Regions from separate parts of the Allobrachymonas sp. genome, predicted to be linked through region 1. Evidence: riboswitches for the same ligand, from Rfam matches in the RefSeq annotation. Region 1 holds a riboswitch; the other holds the start of a gene.
What was found. Region 1 has a riboswitch for cobalamin ahead of ACE3P9_RS05325 (cobyrinate a,c-diamide synthase). Riboswitches for the same ligand answer to the same signal wherever they lie in the genome.
Positions count from the first base shown of each region.

Region 1 (4,174 bases):
TGAGCACCAGCGGCAATCCTGCCGCCATCAGGGTCACATGGCTGCACGCAACGGCCACGCGCTGGTTGAGCCGCCCCAGTGCGTCCACGAAGGCACGTACCTCCGCGCCCAGCGGAATCACTCCGAGACCGATCTCGTTGCTCACCACATAGACCGGCCCCGGGCAGGCGGCCACCGCACGCACCAGATCGTCCTCTGCCGCGCGCATGTCCTGTGCTGTCTCCTCACCCCCTTCGCCGCCACGCAGGCGTGCGGCATCCGGTGCCTCGCTGAGCTGCTGGGTGAGCCACAGGGTCAGGCAGTCCAGCACGATCGCCGTATCGGCCGCACCATGCGTCCGCAGCAGGGCCGGGACATCCAGCGGCCGCCCGTCCTCGCCTGCCTGCAGCGTCGCCATGCCCGGCACCCGCCGGGCCCGATCCTGCTGATGCCGCGCAATGCGCCGGCGCATTTCCTCGTCCCAGGGCATCGCGGTGGCCAGATACAGAGCGCGATGGCCCGGACCACGCGCCAGCCAGGCAGCCGCAAGGGTTTCTGCCCGGGCCGTCTTGCCGGACTTCTGCCCTCCCAGAATCAGCTCGTGGTGCACCGGATTCATGCCCCAGTCTCCACATGGTCAGGCAGGAACAGCGCTGCTGCCGCCTGCGGACTGCTGGCAAACCAGGGGTGAAAATAACTCGCCCGCACATTGCCCTGCGGCCCTGTCCGGTAGAACGCCTCGCCAGCCTTGCTGCGACTCGTCACGCGCGGACTGACCGTGCGGGCCGCTTCGGGCTCCGGCGTGTCCAGGGTCGAATAGTGAAAGGTATGCCCCCGCAGCGGCGGCGCATCGCACCCGGGCACCGCCAGCGCCTGGGGCCCCAGCCCCTGAAGCCGTCCATGCATGCGCACCGTCCCGGGCAGCACACCCCACAGTGGCACGGCAGCTTCCGGTTCCGCACCCGCTGGAACCAGACCCTCGGCAAGCGCCATCATGCCGCCACATTCGGCCCACACCGGCCGCCCCGACTGCACATGGCATCGAATGCTCTCGCGCATGCCGGTCTGGGCCTGCAGCGCCTCCAGATGCAGCTCCGGATAACCGCCCGGCAGCCACAGCGCATCGCACGCCGGCAGCGCCACATCCTCCAGGGGAGAAAAAAACACCAGCTCGGCACCCAGCGCCTGCAGGGTACGCACATTGGCCTCGTACAGGAAGCAGAACGCCGCATCCCGGGCCACTGCGATGCGCACGCCCTCCAGGCTGCGCAGCTCCGCGTGCAGCCAGGCGTCCAGAGGCGATGCGCCCTCTTCTGTGCAGCGCAAGCCCACTGGGCTCTCCAGGGCCTCTGGCTCCGCAGGCTCCAGCGCCGACGGGAACTCCGTCATCCAGCGACTCGGCACAGACTGCCCCTCATCGGCCACCAGCGGCATGTCCGCGAGTGCATCGGCAGCCAGGTCGAGCCGTGCCAGGGCATCGGCCATCTCGGGAGCCAGCATCAGCCCCAGATGCCGCTCGGGCAGAGAAAAATCGGCGTTGCGCATGATCGCGCCCATCCAATCGCGTGGCTCCCGGAGCCCTCGGCGCAGCATGTCGGCATGGCCACTGCTTGCCACCCGGTTCGCCACCACACCCGCCCAGCGCACCCCTTCGCGGTAATGCGCCAGTCCATGTGCCAGGGCCCCGAACGTGCCCGCCATGGCATGGGCATCGATCACCGCCAGCACCGGCAGGCCCAGCCGCACCGCCAGATCCGCACTGCTCGGCTCGCCATCGTAGAGACCCATGACGCCCTCGATGAGAATCAGGTCATTGCAGGCAGCCGCCTCGCGGAGCATGCTTCGGCACGCCACCTCGCCCACCATCCACAGATCGAGCTGATACACCGGCTGGCCGCTTGCGAGCGCATGCCAGCCCGGATCAATGAAATCAGGGCCGCACTTGAACACCTGTACCCGCAGGCCACGCCGCGTCCACCAGCGTGCCAGCGCCGCCACGAGCGTGGTCTTGCCCTGCCCCGAGGCCGCAGCACCTACCAGCAGGGCCGGACACGCCACCGTGCCCGCCTGCGCAGAGGATTTCGCCATGATTCGCACATATCCATCCTGCAGCCACACCCATCGCACATGGGCATGCCGCCTCCCACGCCACCAGCCACCCCGCCGGCGCGTGCGCACGAACACCCTCCCTGCCGGGGCTTGGGTGTCCTCCCATGCTGGCCGGTCTCCGGGCTGACGGCGAGCCGACGGCACCTTCCCGGGCGAGTGGGCGCTCTCCCAGTGGCATGTGGCCGTGGCTGCAGATCGCGCTCCCGAAGGCATGCGATCCGCACCGTTTTACCGTTGCGGGGGCAGCGCAGGCCGGGACAACGCGCACACCCGCTCTTCGGTGGCGTTCTCCTCCTGCTTCCCGTTTCACCCACGAACCCGTCTGCATGACCGATTCTCGGAATGCCTGCCGACATCGTCTGCTGCGACAGACACCACGCGCGCGATGCGCATGCTTCTACGGGCAGAGCGCCGGCCCGGGGAGATGCATTTCTCTCCAGATTCCTGTGGGCACCAGCAAATCGGCATTCTAGCCTGCCCATCACGGCCCCTGCTCCCTCCCCTGCGGATCAGGGCGCATGGACTACAATGACAGGCATTCAGAGGCCCTCTCCTTCAGCCTGCGGCGGCATGCGCAGGCTGCCTCTTCGCCGCCATGACATCTCCGCACACATCCCCTCTTCTCGATCAGGTTGCCGACCGTGTCGAGCAGCTGCTCACGCGCCATCATGCGCTGCAGCAGGCGCACGACCTCCTGCAGCAACAGGTCATCGAACTTGGACAGGAACGCGATTCGCTCAAGTCCCGGCTGGCAGCTGCACGCGCGCGCATCGACTCCCTCCTCGACCGCATCCCTGTGGATGCCTCCCCCATGCACGCGCCCGTCCTCCCGCCGACGGCCTGGGGAACCCCCGACTCGGTGGATGCGCCGCTCCCCTCCCCCACCGACTCGGCAGCCCCATCCGAGTCCGCCAAGGAACGCCCCGATGAAACAGCTTGAAGTGCACATCATGGGACTGGCCTACATGCTGGGCTGCCCCGATGGCTCCGAGAGCCTGATGCTCGAAGCCGTCCAGAAAGTCGATACCGCCATGTGCCGCATCCGCGATGCCGGCAAGATTCGGGCCCGTGACCGCATTGCCGTGCTGGCCGCGCTCAACGTCGCCTATGACCTCCTCGAACGTGAACAGCTCGCCGCCCGGGAAGCCGCACAGGCCGCAGCAGCCAGTGCCGAAGAAACAGAGTCCACGACTCTCTCTGATAGCGTCCCCACCAGCGAGGCCCCAGCCACGCATCCACGCCTGCAGCACCTGCTCGGGGAAATGGAGACCGTGCTCGGCGCCCCTCCCACAGAGCCCGCCGCCGAGGCACTGCCTTCTTCCTCCGGCACCGACTGACCCCTGCATGCCCCCAGCGATGGCTGGCACACAAATTACATGTTCCGCGTGTCTCCAAGGCCGCAACCTTGCCCTACAATGGGGGCGTCTGCACCGGTTCCGGCTTTATAGTTCCTTGAACCAATGCTCTTTGAGCTCGGGCTTGGTATATTGCCCGGCCAGCGTGACCATCTCGCGTAGATGGACCCATGGCCAGTGCTGCCCTCGCCCCCCTGAACCCTCGGTTCAGGATGCGGTCGGTTCCCGTGCAGACACCTCATTCCTCACACCGCTCGCGGTGTTTTTTTACGCCCATCGTTCTGCGGCGCCATGGCGGTGTGCCGCCTCTTGCCATGATTCTCGAACCCCTCACCATCGTTGAACTGGCCGGTCTCGGCCTCATGGGAGGCTTCATGGCTGGGCTCCTGGGCATCGGCGGCGGCATGGTGCTCGTGCCCTTCATCAGCTGGATCATCGTCGCCCACGGTGTGGAGCAGGGTCTGGCCGTCAAGATGGCCATCGCCACGTCCATGGCCACCATCTTCTTCACCTCGATGTCGAGCGTGCGCGCCCATCACCGCCGCGGCATGGTGCGCTGGGATCTGGTCAAGGGCATCGCGCCCGGCATCATGATCGGTGCACTCATCGTCAGCATCGGCATCTTCTCGCTGCTCAAGGGCGCCTGGCTCTCCCTCATGTTCGGCGTGCTGGTCACCGTCGCTGCCCTGCAGATGCTGCTCGACCGCAAGCCAAAGCCCACCCGCCAGATG
Region 1 covers NZ_JAYRLV010000004.1:105,263-109,436, reverse strand. Annotated here, with positions in the region: gene ACE3P9_RS05330 (bifunctional adenosylcobinamide kinase/adenosylcobinamide-phosphate guanylyltransferase) at 1-598, opposite strand, end outside; gene ACE3P9_RS05325 (cobyrinate a,c-diamide synthase) at 595-2,067, opposite strand; cobalamin riboswitch at 2,180-2,438, opposite strand; gene ACE3P9_RS05320 (cell division protein ZapB) at 2,684-3,028, shown strand; gene ACE3P9_RS05315 (cell division protein ZapA) at 3,015-3,425, shown strand; gene ACE3P9_RS05310 (sulfite exporter TauE/SafE family protein) at 3,758-4,174, shown strand, end outside.

Region 2 (4,174 bases), on a different contig from region 1:
GCCGCCCCGGCACAGCCCGCCACGCGCAGATCGCGCCGGGCATGGGCATAGTCGGGTGCCAGAAAATCCAGCGGGCCGTCGCCATTGCGCGCGCTCGCCGCTGCCTGCAGCGCCAGGGCGCGGCTCCAGATCTGCGCGGCCAGATTGGCCGCCAGCAGCGCCAGCGACCGCACCGAGCGCCGGAAAGGCCCATAGCCCAGCCGCGCCGCCTGCGCCGTGACGCCGTCGTCCCACGCCTCCATGAACACGAACACCATGCGGTAGCACAGCACCATCACATCGACCAGCACCTCGGGCACCCGCAGCCGGCGCGCCAGCCCGATCAGGTCACTCAGCGGCGTGGTCAGCACCAGCCCCACCATGGCCGCCAGCGCCGCCATGGCCCGCGTGCCCGTCAGGGCAGCCTCGGGCCAGCCGGCCGCATGCCAGTGCACCTCCGGCCACCCGCCTGCCGAAGGCGCCACCGCCACCAGCAGCGTCGCGCACGACAGCACCACAAAGCTGCCCGCCGGTGCCACCACCCGCGCATACAGCCGCGCCGGCACCCGCGCGCCACCCAGCGTCACCGCCGCCAGCAGCGCCGCCAGCAGCAGCTCGGCCTTCCAGTCCGGCGCGACAAAGGCCGCCGCCAGGCCACAGCCCGCAAACAGGGCCTTGGCCCCCGGTGTCACATCGCGCCAGCGATTGGCATAGGCAGCCTGCTCAATCCACACGGGCCACTCCGGCGGGGCCCGCAGCAGCAGAGATACGCTCCTGATGGGCGGGCTGCTCCGGCGCATGGCCGGCTGCCTCCCGCTCGCGGCGCTGGCGCTCGCGTTCGCGCTGGCGCGTCACCGACGCCCCGAGCCAGTAGCCGATCACCCCCGCCCCAATGGCCGCCTGCAGCGCAAACAGCATCGAGGCGATTTCGGGCCCGGGCTCCATCAGGGGCGCAAACCACGGGCGGTAGTGCGGTGCAATCACCGTGATGGCGTCGCGGGCTGCATCGTCCGACCCGCCAAAAAGCGCCTGCGCCTTGCCGTCCGGCCCCAGCGCCGGCGTGCGCACGAACAGGAGCGGCGCCACAGTCAGCACCACAACGCATGCCGCAATGATCCAGAATTGCCGCTTCATGCCCGCACCTCCTGCCCTGCATACAGCGGCAGACCGCGCAGATCCTCGCCCTGCAGGCGCGTCATGGCCTGCACCACCAGCACCGTCAGCAGCCCCTCGCTGATCGCCAGCGGAATCTGCGTCACGGCAAAGATGCCGCCGAACTTGAGCATCGAGCCCGCCACCCCGCTGATCGCATCGGGAAACGCCAGCGCCAGCTGCAGCGAGGTCACCACATATGTCACCAGATCAGCGAGCGTCGCCGCCAGAAACACATTCACGCTCAGCGGCAGGCGCAGCACGCGCCCGGTGCGGAACACCGCCGCCGCCATGAGCGGCCCGGCAATGCCCATCGAGAACAGATTGGCCCCCAGCGTCGTCAGCCCCCCATGCGCCAGCAGAAGCGCCTGGAACAGCAGCACCACAAAGCTCACCGGCACCATCGCCAGCGGCCCGAACAGCAGGGCGCCCAGCCCCACTCCCGTGGGATGCGAACAGCTGCCCGTGACCGAGGGCAGCTTCATGGCCGAGAGCAGAAAGGAAAACGCCGCCGACACCCCCAGCAGCATGCGCCGCTCCGGGTGATCGCGCAGACTGCGGCGCGCCGACCAGATGCCCGCTGCCAGAAACGGCGCCGAAGCCGCCGTCCATGCCACCGCGTGCTTGAGTGGCAGAAAACCTTCCATGATGTGCATTCGAAACCTCCCGTCGAACCGTGTGATGTGAAAGACACGAGCGCACCACGGCAACAGGAAGATGGGCAGGGAAAGTCTGGGCAGGCCGGCACGGCAGCCGCGCCCCGCCGTTTCCGCAGAGAGGAAACACAGAGGCGCACGCCAACGCGCGGCAGCAGACTCCCAGATCCCCCGGGGAATGGTGCTGGCTCGTCGCGGGCCGGTATTCTGGCTTGCCCTCTTCCTAGTCCGCGCCTTCCCGCGTCGGAGGACGCAGTGGCGTGAGGCGGAGTCGTCAGGCTTACAGCAGCGGGGGCTGCGCCGGAATGGCCACTAGCTGCATGGCGTCACCGGCTTCCCGTTTAACGCAGGCGCCAGACCCAAAGCCCGGCAACCCACGCACCCGTGCCGCCATTATAGGAACGGAGGTGCGTGCTGGGGAGGGGGAGCGGCAGCTGTGGACCGGATCACCCAGCCCCAGGGTCATTGAACCGCACCGAGTTTGAACTACCCCCCAGAAGTTGGATGAACTTCGAGGGGCCCCATGGAGAAGTACGAAACAAGGTTCAAGCTCAAGGTCGTCGAGAGCTTTCTGGTTGGAGAAGGCGGCGCAAAGCTGCTTGCCCGGCGCTGGTCAGTGCCGGAGGAGAAGATTCGGACCTGGGTCAGTCACTACCGTCTGCACGGTATCGCCGCCCTGCAGCCCAAACGCGGCGCCTACTCTGCAGAGTTCAAGCTACAGTGCTGATGCATCAAGATCGTGAACGTCTCTCGTGTCGGCGGGTTGCAGATGAACCGCGAAGGCATCGTGGTAGCGCGCTGCACGGTCGAGCGACTGATGCGTGCCATGGGCTTGCAAGGGGCGCGGCGCGGCACACGAGTGCGCACCACCACTCCGGACACCTCGGCGCCGTGCCCGCTGGACCACGTCAATCGGCACTTCCATGCCAGCCGTCCCAACGAGCTGTGGGTGTCGGACTTCACCTACGTCTCGACCTGGCAGGGCTGGCTGTATGTGGCTTTCGTTGTGGACGTGTACGCCCGGCGCATCGTGGGCTGGCGGGTCAGCCGCAGCATGCAGGCAGACTTTGTGCTCGACGCCCTGGAGCAGGCCCTGTACGACCGCCAGCCCTCAGCGCAGCCTTGACGCACCACTCCGACAGGGGCAGTCCATACGTTTCTATCCGCTACACCGAACGTCTGGACGAGGCCGACATACGCCCCTCGGTGGGCAGCAAGGGGGACTCCTATGACAACGCCCTGGCCGAGACCATCAACGGTCTGTACAAGGCCGAGGTGATTCACCGCCGGTGCCCCTGGAAGAACAGGGAATCCGTGGAACTGGCCACCCTGCAGTGGGTGCACTGGTTCAACCACGTCCGACTGCTCACGTCGATCGGAGGCATTCCTCCGGCAGAAGCTGAGGCAAACTACTGGAGGCAACTCGCCAACAGCAATACCTCGACAGAGGTATCAACTTAGACCAATCGGCCTCCTCGAATCCCGGGGTGGCTCATCGCATCTTTTCTTTCCTACCAGCCGGAAATAAATATGAGCAAACTTGACTACCTTTTAAAGTATGTCAGAACTGGCACCGCAGAAGGCGACCGGTCATTTCTTGGAGAGATATTTATCGTGCCGAGTCAATTTACGCAGCTATGCGCAATTGAACCAGGTGGAATGCGAGTTCTTGTGGGAAACAAAGGCATCGGGAAAAGTGCTGTTGTCGAGTGGATCGACAAGGTGGCTAAAGCAAAAAAACTGCCATGCCTACTGATTCGGCCCGACAATATCTCCTCTAAGGAGATTCCATCATCGCCTGATATCGGCTCATTGAAGCGCTATTACTACGAAGTGTTGCTACGGACAATGGGAGCGCAGATTGGCGCGCAACTGAAGGGCATGCTGAAGGGGGACGCCGCAAAACTTCACAACGAAGCACGCCAACAAGGACTTGCGGAAGATGACTTCATTCAAAAGTCGCTACAGCTCATCTCTGCAGTGTCTTTACCTGCCTCAAAAATAAACGGAGCACAGCTAGCAAAGGAACTTGCGGGAACCAACTCTGCACACGATTTGATCAGAGCAATCAACTCACAGTTGCTTTCATCAAGCAATGTTTTCTACCTGCTTATCGATGACACCGATCAGTTAGCCGCCCCAGACCAACCTGCTCATCTAAACAGAATTTGGGCACTTTTGTTGGCCGTCAGACGGCTAACTGGGGAATGCAGTGCAGTAAGAGCAATTATAAATAAGTTTGCGATCGAGCGTCTGGACGCGCCTCACCAGCGAGAGTCAGGGGCAAAGAGATCAGACTGATCACATGCGTGGCTTGGTGATCCCACTTTTGGCAGATGACAAGCTTATGCAGAGCATTGTCAGAAAACGATTGGAACGAGCCGCCA
Region 2 covers NZ_JAYRLV010000003.1:161,219-165,392, forward strand. Annotated here, with positions in the region: gene ACE3P9_RS04605 (energy-coupling factor transporter transmembrane protein EcfT) at 1-713, opposite strand, end outside; gene ACE3P9_RS04610 (energy-coupling factor ABC transporter substrate-binding protein) at 703-1,113, opposite strand; gene ACE3P9_RS04615 (energy-coupling factor ABC transporter permease) at 1,110-1,778, opposite strand; cobalamin riboswitch at 1,967-2,188, opposite strand; gene ACE3P9_RS04620 (helix-turn-helix domain-containing protein) at 2,311-2,514, shown strand; partial or broken gene ACE3P9_RS04625 (IS3 family transposase) at 2,554-3,248, shown strand; gene ACE3P9_RS04630 (P-loop ATPase, Sll1717 family) at 3,318-4,088, shown strand; gene ACE3P9_RS04635 (P-loop ATPase, Sll1717 family) at 4,027-4,174, shown strand, end outside.
Region 2: it holds a riboswitch for cobalamin, as region 1 does, so the genes downstream of both, ACE3P9_RS04615 (energy-coupling factor ABC transporter permease) here and ACE3P9_RS05325 (cobyrinate a,c-diamide synthase) in region 1, are expected to answer to the same signal.